2 regions of the Thermoanaerobacterium thermosaccharolyticum DSM 571 genome follow, and region 2 is predicted to be linked to the other one. Evidence: a T-box and tRNA genes for the amino acid it is inferred to sense, from the RefSeq annotation. Region 2 holds a T-box; the other holds one or more tRNA genes.
What was found. A T-box is a leader RNA that pairs with one kind of tRNA and senses whether it is charged. The one in region 2 lies ahead of metG (methionine--tRNA ligase), so its partner is inferred to be a tRNA-Met.

Region 1: it has a tRNA-Met gene. The T-box ahead of metG (methionine--tRNA ligase) is inferred to sense a tRNA for this amino acid. The anticodon was not compared.

Annotation. Positions count from the first base shown of each region.
Region 1 is NC_014410.1:264,192-272,016, reverse strand. Features, by position in the region: gene TTHE_RS01360 (helix-turn-helix domain-containing protein) at 120-500, shown strand; gene TTHE_RS01355 (ImmA/IrrE family metallo-endopeptidase) at 881-1,432, shown strand; gene TTHE_RS13855 (recombinase family protein) at 1,445-2,950, shown strand; tRNA gene TTHE_RS01350 (tRNA-Met) at 2,910-2,983, opposite strand; tRNA gene TTHE_RS01345 (tRNA-Met) at 2,989-3,064, opposite strand; tRNA gene TTHE_RS01340 (tRNA-Leu) at 3,079-3,168, opposite strand; gene TTHE_RS01335 (Ppx/GppA phosphatase family protein) at 3,263-4,183, opposite strand; gene TTHE_RS01330 (S1 domain-containing RNA-binding protein) at 4,228-4,650, opposite strand; gene TTHE_RS01325 (FtsB family cell division protein) at 4,747-5,046, opposite strand; gene yabQ (spore cortex biosynthesis protein YabQ) at 5,081-5,599, opposite strand; gene TTHE_RS01315 (putative manganese-dependent inorganic diphosphatase) at 5,760-7,379, shown strand; gene TTHE_RS01310 (MtnX-like HAD-IB family phosphatase) at 7,381-7,825, opposite strand, start outside.
Region 2 is NC_014410.1:96,762-104,586, forward strand. Features, by position in the region: gene TTHE_RS00475 (tRNA1(Val) (adenine(37)-N6)-methyltransferase) at 1-737, shown strand, start outside; gene rsmI (16S rRNA (cytidine(1402)-2'-O)-methyltransferase) at 739-1,554, shown strand; gene TTHE_RS00485 (cation diffusion facilitator family transporter) at 1,704-2,582, shown strand; gene TTHE_RS00490 (AbrB/MazE/SpoVT family DNA-binding domain-containing protein) at 2,620-2,868, opposite strand; gene TTHE_RS00495 (nucleoside recognition domain-containing protein) at 3,009-3,593, shown strand; gene TTHE_RS00500 (spore maturation protein) at 3,600-4,121, shown strand; gene TTHE_RS00505 (CCA tRNA nucleotidyltransferase) at 4,193-5,596, shown strand; T-box leader at 5,653-5,886, shown strand; gene metG (methionine--tRNA ligase) at 5,944-7,825, shown strand, end outside.

The sequences.
Region 1 (7,825 bases), 170 kb from region 2:
TCTTTAATAACATTTTACTATACATAATGTATAGTGTCAATATGATTTATACGTTTTGTATTTAATATTTTTGGAATATACTTTATGTGATAAAATAAATTTGTACAGGATGTGATTATATGATTGGAGACAAACTAAAAAGTTTAAGGAAAATAAAGAATGTTACTCAAAAAGATATTGCAGATTATTTAGGGGTTTCACCTAGTGCTATTGGATTATATGAACAAAATAGAAGAGAACCCGATTTAGAAACAGTCCAAAAAATAGCCGATTTCTTCAACGTATCGGTTGATTATTTATTGGGTAGAACAAATAAGAGAAATGTAGATACATCAGATGATGTCGATGAAAGACTTCATAAAGTCATGCAGGAATTAGGTCCTGATATTCTTTTAGCATTTTATGATCTTCCTAATATGACTGATGAGGAAAAAGAGAATGTTATAACTTTACTTGAAGGCATAAAAGCAAAACGAGAAAAGCAAAAGAAAAAAGAGTGAAAGTTAAAAATAATTCAAAATATTATATAGACAAATGGTTGTTATGGTGCACATTGTAATACATTAATATTCAATAAAGGAGCAGGAATGTGGGAGATCCTGCTCCTTTACATTTGTAATGATTTCTGATGCTACCAGCGAACACTGTGGGAATGTTTTTCTATAATATCATACTTATTTATTTTTTACTTTTCTCTACATTATTTAGAATTGTCAGTTTACAATTATAGTATCAGCTCCGGAAGTATATGAATAATATTATTTTCATTTCATCTGTCTTTGCAAAAAATATTATTGAATATTTTTAATAATCATGGTAAAATGTTCTTATACAAACATAAGTTTGTTTTTAAAAAAGGGGACAACCTATGTACCTTACTATGGCACAAAAAGCTAACAAATTGCTATTAAAATACAATATTGTAAATTTCCCTATTAATATCGACATAATTGAATACATAATCGAAAATGAGGGCCTGGAAATTGAATTTACAAGCTCTATCAAAAAAGCTGTAATAATTGATAATACAATTTATATGAATAAACCTGATAATATGTCCGATTATCGCTCTTTTGTCATTCATGAGTATGGCCATTATACATATCAATGTGGAAATATTGAATATCTGTCAAACAAAAATAAATATGAAATGAAAGCTCAAGCATTTGCCGCATACTTCCTAATGCCAATTGGTGTTTTCGAAAAGCATCTTGAATTAAACCAAAATGATTACGAACTCTCACACGACTTCGGAGTAACATTAGAACTGATAAAATTCAGAAAAGATTTAACAAAAGCTCTCATTGACAGCGGAGAATATAACTTATTAGTGTATAGCTTGTACTTTAATAAAAATGATGTTGATAACATAATAGATTATGAAAATATTTATTTATATCCTGATAATCCATATGAAGAATGCTATTTATAAAGGGGGCTATTAATGAAAGCAGCAGCATATTGCAGATTTAGTTCAGATAATCAAAGAGAAGAAAGTATCGATGCCCAATTAAGAGCAATAAAAGAATATGCAGAAAAAAATAATATTGAAATTGTAAAGATCTATGCTGATGAAGCTAAATCAGCAACAACCGATGATAGACCACAATTCCTTCAAATGATTAAAGATAGTGAAATAGGTATATTTAAAGCTGTAATAGTACATAAATTGGACCGTTTTGCCAGAAATAGATATGATAGCGCTTTTTATAAAAGACAGTTAAAAAAGAATGGAGTAATAATCATTTCTGTACTTGAACAATTAGATGATAGCCCTGAAAGCATTATTTTAGAAAGTGTTTTAGAGGGTATGGCTGAATACTACTCAAAAAATTTAGCACGAGAAGTCATGAAAGGTTTAAAAGAAAATGCTTTTAATGCGAAATTTAACGGAGGTATACCACCTCTTGGATATAAAATTGTAAATGGAGAATATCATATCAATAATGAAGAAGCTGAAGCTATAAAACTTATTTTTGACCTATATGCAAAAGGTTATGGCTATCGTCATATAATTGATGAACTAAATTTAAAAGGATATAAAACGAAAAATGGCAATAGTTTTTCTAAAAATAGTTTATATGGAATTCTAAGAAATGAAAAATATACCGGCAAATATATTTTTAATAAAGGCACAAAGACTAATCATAGAATAACAAAAGAAGACGTGATAATTATTGACAACGCTATTCCTGCAATCATTGATAAAGATTTATTTGAAAAAGTCCAAAAGAAAATAAACGAGCGGAAAATAGAACGAGGAGCCAATACTGCAAAAAGAACTTATTTATTATCTGGACTTGTCTATTGTGGTATATGTGGCTCTAAAATGGTTGGATGCTTAAGCCGTGGAAAATATGTCACATATAGATGCAATAGAAAAGATAGAACAAAGCAATGTACAAATAAAGATATAAACAAAGACAGATTGGAAGTTTTTATTGTAGAAGAATTAAATAAGAAGATATTTGATCCAGAAGTAGCACCAATATTAGCAAAACTCTTGAACGAAGAAAATCAAAAACTTAATAAAGAAAAATTTGAAAAAATAGCAGCATTGAAGAAAAATTATAACAAAATAGAGTCACAAATAAGAAACATTGTCGATGCTATCGCTGAAGGCATGTACCAACCAATTATGAAAGAAAAAATGAGGGAACTTGAAGACAAGAAAAACGAAATTCTCTATAGCCTTTCAGAAATAGAAAAGAAGAAAGAAACAAGTTTTATTACTCCTGAAATAATCATGGAAATATTCGATGCAGATAGAGAAGTAATTAATTCATCAAATAATCCACAAAAAATAAAAGAGGTACTGAAAAAATATATAAAAAAAGTCATCGTCCATCCAAACGAAATAAAATGTGAATTCTATTTCTGGATAGGAGATGATTTCCGTTCTTTGGAAGTAGCGGCGAGTGGAGTCGAACCACCGACACTGCGGGTATGAACCGCATGCTCTAGCCAACTGAGCTACGCCGCCATGTTTGGTTGCGGGGGCAGGACTTGAACCTGCGACCTCCGGGTTATGAGCCCGACGAGCTGCCAACTGCTCCACCCCGCGATGTATTATTCAATTGGTGCCGGAGACCGGAATCGAACCGGTACGAGCTTTAAAGGCCCGCAGGATTTTAAGTCCTGTGCGTCTGCCAGTTCCGCCACTCCGGCAATCACATTTATCAGCGACATCATTAATTATATTACATAAAACAGTATTAGTCAATACCCTTATGGATATATTATTTACACACAACGCTATTAATTATTTATCTTTACCATCATTATCTCTTATAAATTTTTCTACTACAGCACCTTCTAAATTATCCCACTCACTTACAGTAATGGAAGTGCAATTCAAAAGCTCCAATACCGTATAAACTATTATTGTACCTGCAACTATAATATCTGCTCTTTCGGGTTGCAAACCATTTAACAGCTTTCTTTCATTAAGGCTTAAAGACATCATTAAATCAAGCAGCCTTTTTATGTCCCCCTTTTTGAGCACATATCCATGGATCAATTCTCTCGAATATATCCTTAAATCCTGTGACATAGCTGCAAGCGTCGTTATCGTACCACCTATACCAACAATATCACGAGGTATGTCTTCGTTGTCGCCAATAAATGGTGTAAGCATATCAGTTACATAAAGCCTTATGTTATTGTACTCGTCAACCGAAATAGGATCGCTTTTTATAAATTTTTCCGTAAGTCTGACTGCACCAATGTCAAAACTTCTTTTTATAAGATCGTCTTTGAAATAAGAAAATTCAGTACTACCACCACCCACATCCAGTACCAGCACATCATTCTTTTTTATTCCATACGATGCCCCTAGATATCCATAAAGGCTTTCTGTCTCACCATCGACTATATCCACATCCAAACCAATATTTAACAGTTCATCAATAAAATAACTGGAGTTCTTAGCATCCCTTACGGCTGATGTGGCAAAAGCATATATGCTCTGTGCTTCGTAATTTTTCGCATCATCCAAATATTCTTTTATCGTGTTTACACTTCTTGCAATTGCATCATTACTTAATTTGCCGCTTTTAGAGACAGATTCACCAAGCCTTGTTATTTTTACATCCTTCTTTATTTGCCTAATTTCATTATTTTCCACATCACATATAAGATGACGTATTGAATTCGTTCCTATATCGATAACAGAGCACCTCATAATAGTCCTCCCAAATAAAAACCTTCGGGCTATACCCGAAGTTTTTAATAATTAGCGTTCCTTTTATAGCCGCCGCCTCTTCGCTTTGAATCAAAATTCTTCTTAAGCTGCTGCTGCCTTTCATCAGAGTCTTTTAAAAATTTCGATATTCTTTCTTCAAAAGATATGTTATTATTCCGATTGCTATAGCTTTCGTTATCATAGCCTTTACTATTTTTTGCAGGTTTTGGCTTTGGCAAAGCCTTTTTTATTGACAAGCTTATTCTTCCGCCCTTATCCATAGAAAGAATCTTTACTTTCACCTTGTCATTTTCTTTTAAAAACTCGTTGATGTCTTTAACATAGGTGTTAGCAACTTCTGATATATGAACTAACCCTGTTTTGCCCTCTGGTAATTGAACAAACGCTCCAAAATCTGTGATATTTAGAACAGTTCCTTCAACTACCTCTCCTACCTGAAATGGCATATAAATGTTTATCCTCCCTTTGATTTATTTGATTACTAATATGTTTATTATATATTAAAAAGTTCATTCTATCAAGCATCTTAAAAAATTCTTATTCTAATTTGACGAATCTTTGCTATCTTTAGCCGTATCTACGAACATAATCTCTCCTTTTTTTACAAGTCCTAATTTTTGTCTTGCCTCATTCTCTATAAATTCATTTGTCTTAATATATTTTATCTGATTATTTAATTTTTTATTCTCCTCTTCAGCAGCATTCACTTTAGAAGTAACCGCGTTTAACCTATTGTCTAAAATATTCAAAGTGATTTGTTGTTTAACGAACGTAAATGCGACATATGCGACAAAAAGAAGTAACAATATTGTTTTAAATTTAATTTTACTTCTTTCCTTCATAACTTCAACAGACCTTTCGAAGTATTTTTGTTTTTTATTGTTTTAAAAATATATTCGACATCGCAACTAAAAATCCTTTATTTTTTTTCTTAAAAATATTAAAATGTGATATTATGTTGTAAACTAGTGTGAAAGGTATGCCGAGCATTTTTGTGAAATATTTGATTGGCATAATCAGCATATTATATGCAACTATAAACGGATATGTTACAATTTTATATATCTTTATAAATATATTTTTTGCAATTCTATAAACAAGCAGCAATAGCTTTATAACAAAGTGGCTTAACAGTATATTGTATAAAAGTATACCAATTATGAATCCGAGAAATGAATAAAATCTTATTTCAGCATAGTTGCTTATGTATAAAAAAAATATGAAGACAATCGTTCCTAATATCCAAAAAATAATGTCTCCTATATCTGTCGCAATTCTCTTAGGTTTTAATATAATCCTTATGATCTTATATATATCGTATAAAATAGCAATTATTATGCCACCATATAACATGACAAGAAATGAATAAAGCTGACTTTGTACATTCATTACCATTTACATTATACCCCCTCATATTATATTATATTTATGTGAGATTTTGATATGATTCGTTTAATACGCCAACCAATATTTATATTAAATTTCCCTAAATCTCAATGCTTCAACTATTTTTCTTAAAAGTCATAATAAAATCTAAACAAAGGAGAAATTAAATATGAGTGTTGTATTTGTTTCAGGACATAAAAATCCAGATACTGATTCAATTTGTTCAGCAATAGCATACGCTGATTTAAAAAGGAAAGCCGATAAAATTGACGCTATTCCTGTAAGGCTGGGACCTATTAACAGAGAAACACAATTTGTATTAAACTATTTTAATGTAAAAGAACCACTATTGATAGACAATGTATTTACACAGGTTGGCGACATTGCTTATGATAAGCCTCTTACCATAAGTGAAAAAGCACCTATGTATGAGGCATGGAATGTATTATTAAATAATAACTCTAAAACTATAGTAGTAGTAGATGATGAAAATAAATTAAAAGGCATCGCTACTATGGGAGATCTTGCAAAAGCATACTTAACATCATCCCAAGAATTATCAAATTACAATATTCCTGTTGAGAATATTACAAAGACGCTAAATGGAAAAATAATCGTAAAAAATAAGGAATTCATAAGAGGTGATATAATCGTAGCTGCCATGCAGACAGAAAGCGTCGTAAGCAGAATAAAGTCAGGCATGACGCTGATTGTAGGAAATAGGGAAAATATTCAGTTGGAGTCCATAAGAAAAGGTGCCAAGACAATCATAATCACTGGAGGTGAAGAGCCGTCAAACGCAGTAATAAACGAAGCTAAAAAATTTAGTTCAACATTAATAGTCGTACCTTGCGATACATTTGACACTATAAAGCTAATAAATCAGTGCCTCCCTGTGTCCCTTATAATGATTAAAGACGATATTGTCACTTTTAAAGACAGTGATTACATAGACGACGTCAGACAAACCATGTTAAAATACAGGTACAGAAATTTCCCTGTTGTGGATGATGACGGAAAAATATTGGGACTTTTAGCAAGACGGCACATATTAGACTACGATAGAAAAAAAATAATACTTGTTGATCACAATGAATTATCACAAGCCGTAGATGGAATAGAAGATGCCACGATTCTCGAAATTATTGACCATCACAGAATAGGTGGCATTGAAACAAATCAACCAATACTGTTTAGAAACCAGCCTGTAGGCTGTTCTTCTACAATCATTAACAAGATATATGAAGAGAGAGGAATAACACCTGATAAACATATAGCAGGGCTTATGTGTGCTGCAATTCTATCGGATACGCTTGTATTTAAATCGCCAACATGTACCCCTGAGGATATAAGGGCCGCAAAAAAATTATCCGAAATAGCAGGAATTGATATAGAATCTTTCGGCAAAAAAATGTTTGAAGCCGGGACATCGCTAAAAGGTAAAACTGTAGATGAAATATTCTATATGGATTTTAAAGAATTTTTAATCGGAGACTTTAAAATTGGCATAGGACAGGTAAACACTCTGTCAAGTATTGGAAACCTTAAAAATGATCTTCTTAAATTTATGGAAGAAGAAAGGAAAAACAAAAACTTTGATATGCTATTGCTTATGCTTACAGATATTATAAACGAAGGATCTTTGTTTTTATTTGCAGGCAATCACAAAGATCTATTGGAAAGAGCATTCAATATAAGTATAGACGATAACAATTTTTACCTGCCGTATGTTATATCGAGAAAAAAGCAAGTTGTACCACCAATAGCAAAAGCGATAAACTCGAATTAGTTTATCGCTTTTGTCTTAGATAATCTATTATATCTCTAAAATTTTCAAAAGGTATGTATGAAATATTATTTTCTTCACAATATTTTTTAAGTACGTCTTTGGCAAACAACTTATCAGCATATCGTGATACGCAAATATCTGAGTAACCATCACCAATAAAAATAATTTCTGAACTTTCCCTTTTGTACTTTTTTAAAACTTCCAGCTTGCAAGATCCACATTTGTCACAATCAGGAGACGTATTAAATGACGCAACAATCTTGCCATCGCAAAAATCCAGCTTATTGCTGTAATAATCAATGTTTATATCATATTTTTTTAAAATAGTCTTTATATTAAAATCATACCCATCACTTACTATAATAATTTTATAACCACGGTCATTGCAAAAATCAATAAAATCTTTAAAATAACTGTCAATTTCTATATTGTCAAGCAGTGTTTTT
Region 2 (7,825 bases):
ATGGCGAAAGAATTGATGATTTAAATTTAAATGGACTTAAAATTATTCAGCATGAAAATAAATTCAAGTTTGGAATGGATGCAATATTGCTTTCAAATTTTGTATACACAAAAAGAGGAGATAAAATTATCGATTTAGGTTGCGGTACTGGAATTATACCTATCTTAATTGCTGGAAAGTCCAGCAATACACATGTTACAGGAGTGGAGATACAAAGAGATGTTGCTGATATAGCAAAAAGAAATGTGGTGCTTAATAACCTTACAGATAGAATAGAAATAATAAATGATGATATACGAAATATTGTGGATAAGTTAGGCGTTGAAAAATATGATATAGTAACAACAAATCCACCTTATATGCCACATAAGACGGGATTTGATAAAAGCAATGAAAGTGAAAACATCTCAAGATACGAGATAAATGGCGGATTGCAGGATTTTGTCAAGGTAGCATCTAAGCTCTTGAAATTTGGTGGAAAGTTTTTTATGGTACATAGGGTGGATAGACTTGTGGATATTGTTTATAATTTAAGGATTTGCAATCTCGAGCCTAAAAAAATTAGATTTGTACATCCATATGTTGAAGAAAAACCAAATTTAGTATTGGTTGAAGCTAAAAAAGGTGCCAAAAGTGGTGTTGTCATAATGAAGCCTTTGTACATTTATAATAGGGAAGGAAAATACACTGACGAGCTTTTAAGCATATATGGCAAAACTACAATAGAGGAGGAATAAAATGTCTGGAAATCTATTTTTATGTCCTACTCCAATAGGGAATCTCGAAGATATAACATTGAGGGTTTTAAGGATACTTAAGGAAGTAGATATTATTGCTGCAGAGGATACAAGGCAAACTATGAAACTCTTAAATCACTATGATATAAAAAAAACAGTTGTAAGTTATCATGAGCATAATAAGGTTTCAAGTGGATTAAAACTTGTTGATGAGCTAAAGGCAGGAAAAAACGTAGCACTGGTTACCGATGCAGGTACACCTGGCATATCTGATCCTGGGGAAGATCTTGTGAGGCTCTGTATAAATGAAAAAATAAATGTAGTATCGCTTCCAGGTGCCACGGCAATAACGACAGCTCTTGTAGGTTCTGGACTTGACACTAAGAAGTTTGTGTTTATGGGCTTTTTGCCTACTAAAAAAAGTGATAGAGAAGAGGCTATGAAAGAAATATCCAGAGAAAAGAGAACAGTTATCATTTATGAAGCTCCTCACAGGATAATTTCCACATTAAATGAAATTAAATCGTACATAGGCGATAGAAAGATAGCAGTGGCAAGGGAACTTACAAAAGTACATGAGGAGTATATAAGGGGTACTGTAGAGGAGGTTTTATATAAACTTGGGGATGGGGTAAAAGGAGAATTAGTGGTGGTAATTGAAGGTGCGAAAGATGAGATTTTGGTGGAGCCCAAAGAACTTTTGCAAAAATACCTTGAATGTGGCATCGATAAAAAAGAAGCAATTAAAATGACAGCAAAGCAATTAAAAATACCAAAGAGTGAAATTTACAAACTTACATTAAAAGAAGACAGATGATTCGATTCTGTATCTCAGTATCAATTGATAATGATAATCAATAATTTCAAAAATAAAAAATGCTTAATATATTGCATATTTTTAAGTTTAAGCATATAATATGTATTATATTAAATATTTTCAATTGATACTGAAAAGGCGGTTTTATAATGAATTCATTTAAAAAAGTTAAACAGGTCTTAATGCTAATATTGATCTTAAATGTAATGGTGGCTTTAGCTAAACTTTTATACGGCATGTATATAAAAAGTGCTAGTATGGTGGCTGACGGATATCATTCTCTATCAGACAGCTCAGGCAATATAGTCGGGCTTGTGGGCATATATCTTGCATCAAAGCCGGAGGATGAAGAGCATCCGTATGGGCATAAAAAGTTTGAGACATTTTCGTCCATTTTTATATCTATTATGCTTTTTGTGGTCAGCTACAACGTACTAAAGGAAGCCTACAGCAGATTTTTAAATCCTGTCGTTCCCAAAATTACTTTAGACAGTTTTATAATAATGATTGTGACGCTGCTTATAAACATATTTGTGTTTACCTATGAGTACAGGCAGGGTGTTAAGCTAAAAAGTGATATACTCGTGTCAGATTCGCTTCACACTAAAAGCGATATTTACGTATCTGTGTCTGTACTCATAACGCTTATTGCATTAAAAGTTGGAATACCGACTTATATTGATCCTATCATGTCTGTAGTTATATCAATCTTTATTATAAAAGCCGGCATAGAAATAATAAAGCACAGTTCTGACATCTTGTGTGATAGAGTAGTGGTGGATTCAAAAAAAATTCACGATATTGCGGTCAGTGTAAAAGGGGTTTTGTCGTGCCATCAAATAAGAAGCAGAGGACGAGAAGATGATATAAATATAGATCTCCATATCATGGTAGATCCTAGCGAGAACATAATTGATGCTCACGACATAGCAAGTCAGCTAGAAGAGAGGCTTAAAAAGGAGATACCGGGTGTTACGGAGGTTATTGTTCATATAGAGCCCTACAACAAGAATGAAATAGAAGAATAAAAAAATAATAGAAGGTAAACTTCTATTATTTTTTTATTTATTCGCTTTTTTTAATGTCATCAAGACAGTTCTTGCAGATGTTCTTGCCTTTGTAATTTACGACGTTTTCTGCATTGCCACAAAAAATGCACGCAGGTTCGTATTTTTTAAGTACAATCTGCTCACCATCTACATAAATTTCGAGAGCGTCTCTTTCGGCTATATTCAGTGTCCTTCTAAGCTCGATAGGGATGACGACTCTTCCAAGTTCATCAACTTTTCGAACTATTCCTGTAGATTTCAACATTACTCTCCCCTCCTAAAACTACAAAATTCGACAAATTCTTCGCATATCTAATAATACCAAGTTTTGCAAAATAAGTCAATACTTTATTGGCATTTTTTTTTAAAATTAACATAAATTTTTATAGAATGGAGGAGATACAATTGATAAATTATATTTGGTTTTTTATGATAGGAATTGGTGTAGTAATAGGCATAATAAACGGCCGAATGGGAGAGGTATCTAAAGCTATTATTGATTCGTCTGAGTCGGCTGTTACGATATCTATCGGATTAATAGGCATAATGTCTTTATGGCTTGGCATCATGCAGATTGCTGAAAAATCAGGTCTTATGGATATACTTTCGAGGCTATTGAAGCCAGTAATTATAAAACTTTTTCCGGAAGTGCCTAAAGATCATCCAGCGATTGGTGCTATGATTATGAATATATCGGCCAACATGCTGGGGTTAGGCAATGCTGCGACACCTTTTGGCATAAAGGCAATGGAGTATCTTCAAGAGTTAAATAATCGAGATGTTGCATCAAATTCCATGTGCACCTTTCTTGTTATAAATACGGCATCAGTTCAGTTACTACCTGCTGTAATGATAGGAGTAAGGGCATCTTTAGGTGCCAAAAATCCTGCGGACTTTGTTGTTGTAGGTCTTTTTTCTAGTGTTACGGCTTTAATTGCTGGCATTATAGTTGTAAAGACATTGGAGAAATCATCACTTTTTAAGGAGTGATATTTTATGCTGAAAATAATATCGGAGCTGATTATACCGGTAGTCTTGTTGATAATTCCATTGTATGGGCTTATTAAGCATGTTAAAGTGTATGAAGTGTTTGTTGATGGTGCAAAAGATGGAATCAATACGATGACAAAAATATTTCCGGCTTTGCTGGCAATGCTGGTGGCTGTAGGTGTTTTAAGGTCGTCAGGTGCATTAGACGGATTTGCAAAACTTATTGAGCCTTTTACATCCAGAATAGGAATGCCATCAGAAGTTATACCACTGGCTCTTATAAGGCCTCTTTCAGGAAGTGGTGCATTAGGCATAGCTACTGAATTAATCAAGTCAAAAGGTCCTGATTCCTTTACAGCAAAGCTTGCTTCTGTTATGTACGGTTCAACGGAGACAACATTTTACGTTTTGGCAGTTTATTTTGGATCTGTAGGTGTAAAAAAAATGAGGCATTCCATAATAGCAGGAATTGCTGCAGATATAATTGCAATACTTTCATCGGTTTTTTACAGCAGATTGTTTTTTTAGCTTGTTTACTTCTTAAAATTTGGTATACTAGAGATGATAATATCTTATAAAAACTAAGGGGAATGCTTGACATGGCGATATTAATAAATAGAATAAAACGTATACTTGATGATTATTCTGAAAATGTGTATGTTGTAGGTGGTGCTATAAGGGATAGAATATTGAATAGAGAGATTAATGATTATGATTTTGTTGTCATAGGCGATGCTGCATCAATATCAAAGCTTGTATCTGAAAAACTTGGGGGAACTTTTGTCCCATATGCAGAAGAAAGAGGAACGTATAAAGTTGTGTATGAAAAAACCATGATGGATTTTACACAAATAACAGGCGAAGATATAGAAGAAGATTTAGGACATAGAGATTTCACCATAAATGCAATGGCACTGAGATTAAATGATTTTTTTGATAGTAATTTGATAATAGATCCATTTGGAGGGCTATATGACATTCAAAATAAAAAGATTAGATGTGTAAGCAAAAATTCATTTGATGACGATCCGCTAAGGATGCTTAGAGCCGTAAGATTTGCTTCCAAGTACAAATTTGCAATAGAAGAAGACACTAAGAATCTTATAAAAGAAAAGGCAAATCTGATTAGCAGAATTTCATCGGAAAGAATTATGAATGAGATATATGCAATATTAAAATCGTCAGAATCATTTAAATATATAAAAATGATGGACGAGCTGGGCTTAATCGATTCAATATTTCCTGAAATAAAAAACATGAAGGAATTAGGGCGATGCTATTATCAGGTTTTGGATTCATGGTATCATTCGATTAAAACAGTTGAAGAATATGAAAATATAGTAAAGGAGCTTAGATTTCCTTCTTACATGACAAAAGTTATTTTATCTTACCTCAGTAAAGACCTTTCTTCGGGAAATAAGTTAAAAGATGTATTAAAGCTTGCAGCTATGTTTCACGAAATTGGCAAGAAAGATGCAATTTATATTGATGCTGATAATCATATTCAGTTTTTCAATCACGATGTAAAGGGAGAAAAAATTGTATCAGGTATAACCAAAAGGTTAAAAATGGCTAAAAAAGAATCGTCTTTGATAAAAAAGATGGTCCTCTATCATGCAAATCCATTTTCGATTTATGTAAATGGTATGTCGAATAAGGCTATGTTTAAATTTTTTTCTGATCTAGAAGATGATTCCATTGGATGTTTACTGTTGTCGCAGGCTGATGTTGTGGCTGCAATGAAGGGACAAGGTCGCTTAAATGAAGCTTCTTGCTATAGAAGTTTTATATTGAATATGCTTAGAAGGTACATGGACTATGAGAAAACAAAAACTCCACTTCTTACACCTTTGGATATAATAGTCAATTTTGATCTTAAAGATTATAAGCTTTTAAATCAAATATTGTACGAACTAAGAAAAAACCAGTTTTACGGCAATATTGAAAATAAAGATGATGCTGTAAAATTTGTAGAAGAGAGAATGAAGATGGAAAAAATATAGTTGACAATACATTTGCAATAAAGTATATTATTATGTAATGATGTAAATAATATATTAAAAAGGCAATGAAGGGAAGAGTAGAAAGGAATTTCTCTTAAAGAGAGCTGGGTTAAGGTGAAAGCCAGTAGAGAATGAACTTTTGAACATGGACCTTGAGCTTCAAAGCTGAAGCTAAGTAGGCTTTGGCGGGATTTCCCGTTACAGAGTAAGAGTGTGATGGCACTTTACGAGGCATACTGCCGTGAGGCGTATGTGAAAAGGGTGGTAGCGCGAATAAACTCGCCCCTTAGTGGGAGGCGGGTTTTTTTACGTCTTAAAAATAAAATTATAAGATGAGGAGGATTTTTATGGCAAAGACGTTTTACATTACATCACCTATATATTATCCAAGTGATAAGCTACACATAGGCCATTCTTATACGACTGTTGCTGCAGATGCGATGGCTCGGTTTAAAAGGCTGACAGGTTATGACGTGATGTTTTTGACAGGTACAGATGAGCACGGTCAGAAGATACAGAGAAAGGCAAAAGAAAAAGGAGTTACGCCGAAGCAGTATGTTGATGAAATTGTGGCGTGGATAAAAGATTTGTGGAAGACAATGGACATAAGCAATGATAAGTTCATAAGGACAACTGACAAGCAGCATGAAGAAATTGTGCAAAAGATATTTACAAAGCTTTACGAAAAGGGCGACATATACAAAAGCGAATATGAGGGATGGTATTGCACACCTTGTGAGACGTTTTGGACAGAGAAACAGCTTGTGGATGGAAACTGCCCTGACTGCGGCAGACCTGTAGAGCTTGTTAAAGAGGAAAGCTATTTCTTTAAGCTTTCAAATTACGCTGATAAACTTCTTAAATACTATGAAGAGCATCCAGACTTCATACAGCCAGAATCAAGGTTGAATGAGATGGTAAGTTTTATAAAATCTGGTCTTGAGGATTTGTGCGTATCCAGAACGTCCTTTGACTGGGGCGTAAAGGTTCCATTTGATCCAAAACACGTTGTATATGTTTGGATTGATGCCCTTTCCAACTATATAACTGCATTGGGGTATTCTACAGATCACGACGAAGATTTCAAAAAGTACTGGCCGGCAGATGTGCACCTTGTTGGAAAGGAAATCGTAAGATTCCACACCATTATATGGCCTGCAATGCTTATGGCGCTGGATTTGCCTCTTCCAAAGAAGGTATTTGGCCATGGCTGGCTTATACTGGATGGTGGCAAGATGTCAAAGTCGAAAGGCAATGTTGTTGATCCTAAGGAGCTTGTGTCAAAGTACGGCGTAGATGCTATAAGGTATTTCTTATTAAGAGAGGTCCCGTTTGGGGCAGATGGCGTATTTTCAAATGAAGCGCTGATTTCCAGGATAAACTCAGATCTTGCCAATGACTTTGGCAATCTTCTAAGCAGAACTGTTACGATGGTAGAAAAATACTTCGACGGTGTAGTGCCTGAAGCTTCAGATAAAGATAATGTTGACGATGAGCTAATATCTATCGCAAATGATTTGCCAAAAATTGTGGAAGGATACATGGACAGACTGCAGTTTTCAAATGCTCTTGCTGAAATCTGGAAGCTTGTAGGACGAGCAAATAAGTACATCGACGAGACGATGCCATGGGTATTAGCAAAAGATGAAAGTAAAAAAGGAAGGCTTAAGGCGGTTCTTTACAACCTTGTTGAATCATTGAGGTTTGTTGCAGTTTTAATAACGCCATTCATGCCAAATACGCCTATCAAGATATACGAACAGCTTGGAATTGACGATGATTTAAGAACATGGGCTAGCCTTAAATTCGGTTTACTGAAAGCAGGTACGAAGGTTAAAAGAGGGGAGAATATTTTTCCAAGGATTGATGTGGAGAAAGAGCTTAAAGAAGCTGAAAAAGAATCTTCTAATAAAGCAGAGGTAAAAGAAGAGACAAACTACATCAAGATAGACGATTTTGCAAAGATCGATTTGCGGGTTGCAGAAGTATTGGAAGCAGAAAAAGTAGAAGGCGCTGATAAATTATTAAAGCTTAAACTTAAAGTTGGCGATGAGGTAAGGCAAGTTGTATCAGGACTTGCATTGCATTACAAGATAGAAGAGCTTGTAGGCAAAAAACTCGTCCTCGTTGCAAATCTGGAGCCTAAAAAATTAAGAGGCATAGAATCATACGGAATGATTTTGGCGGCATCAAACGAAGGTAAATTGACTGTTGTAACTTTAGATAAAG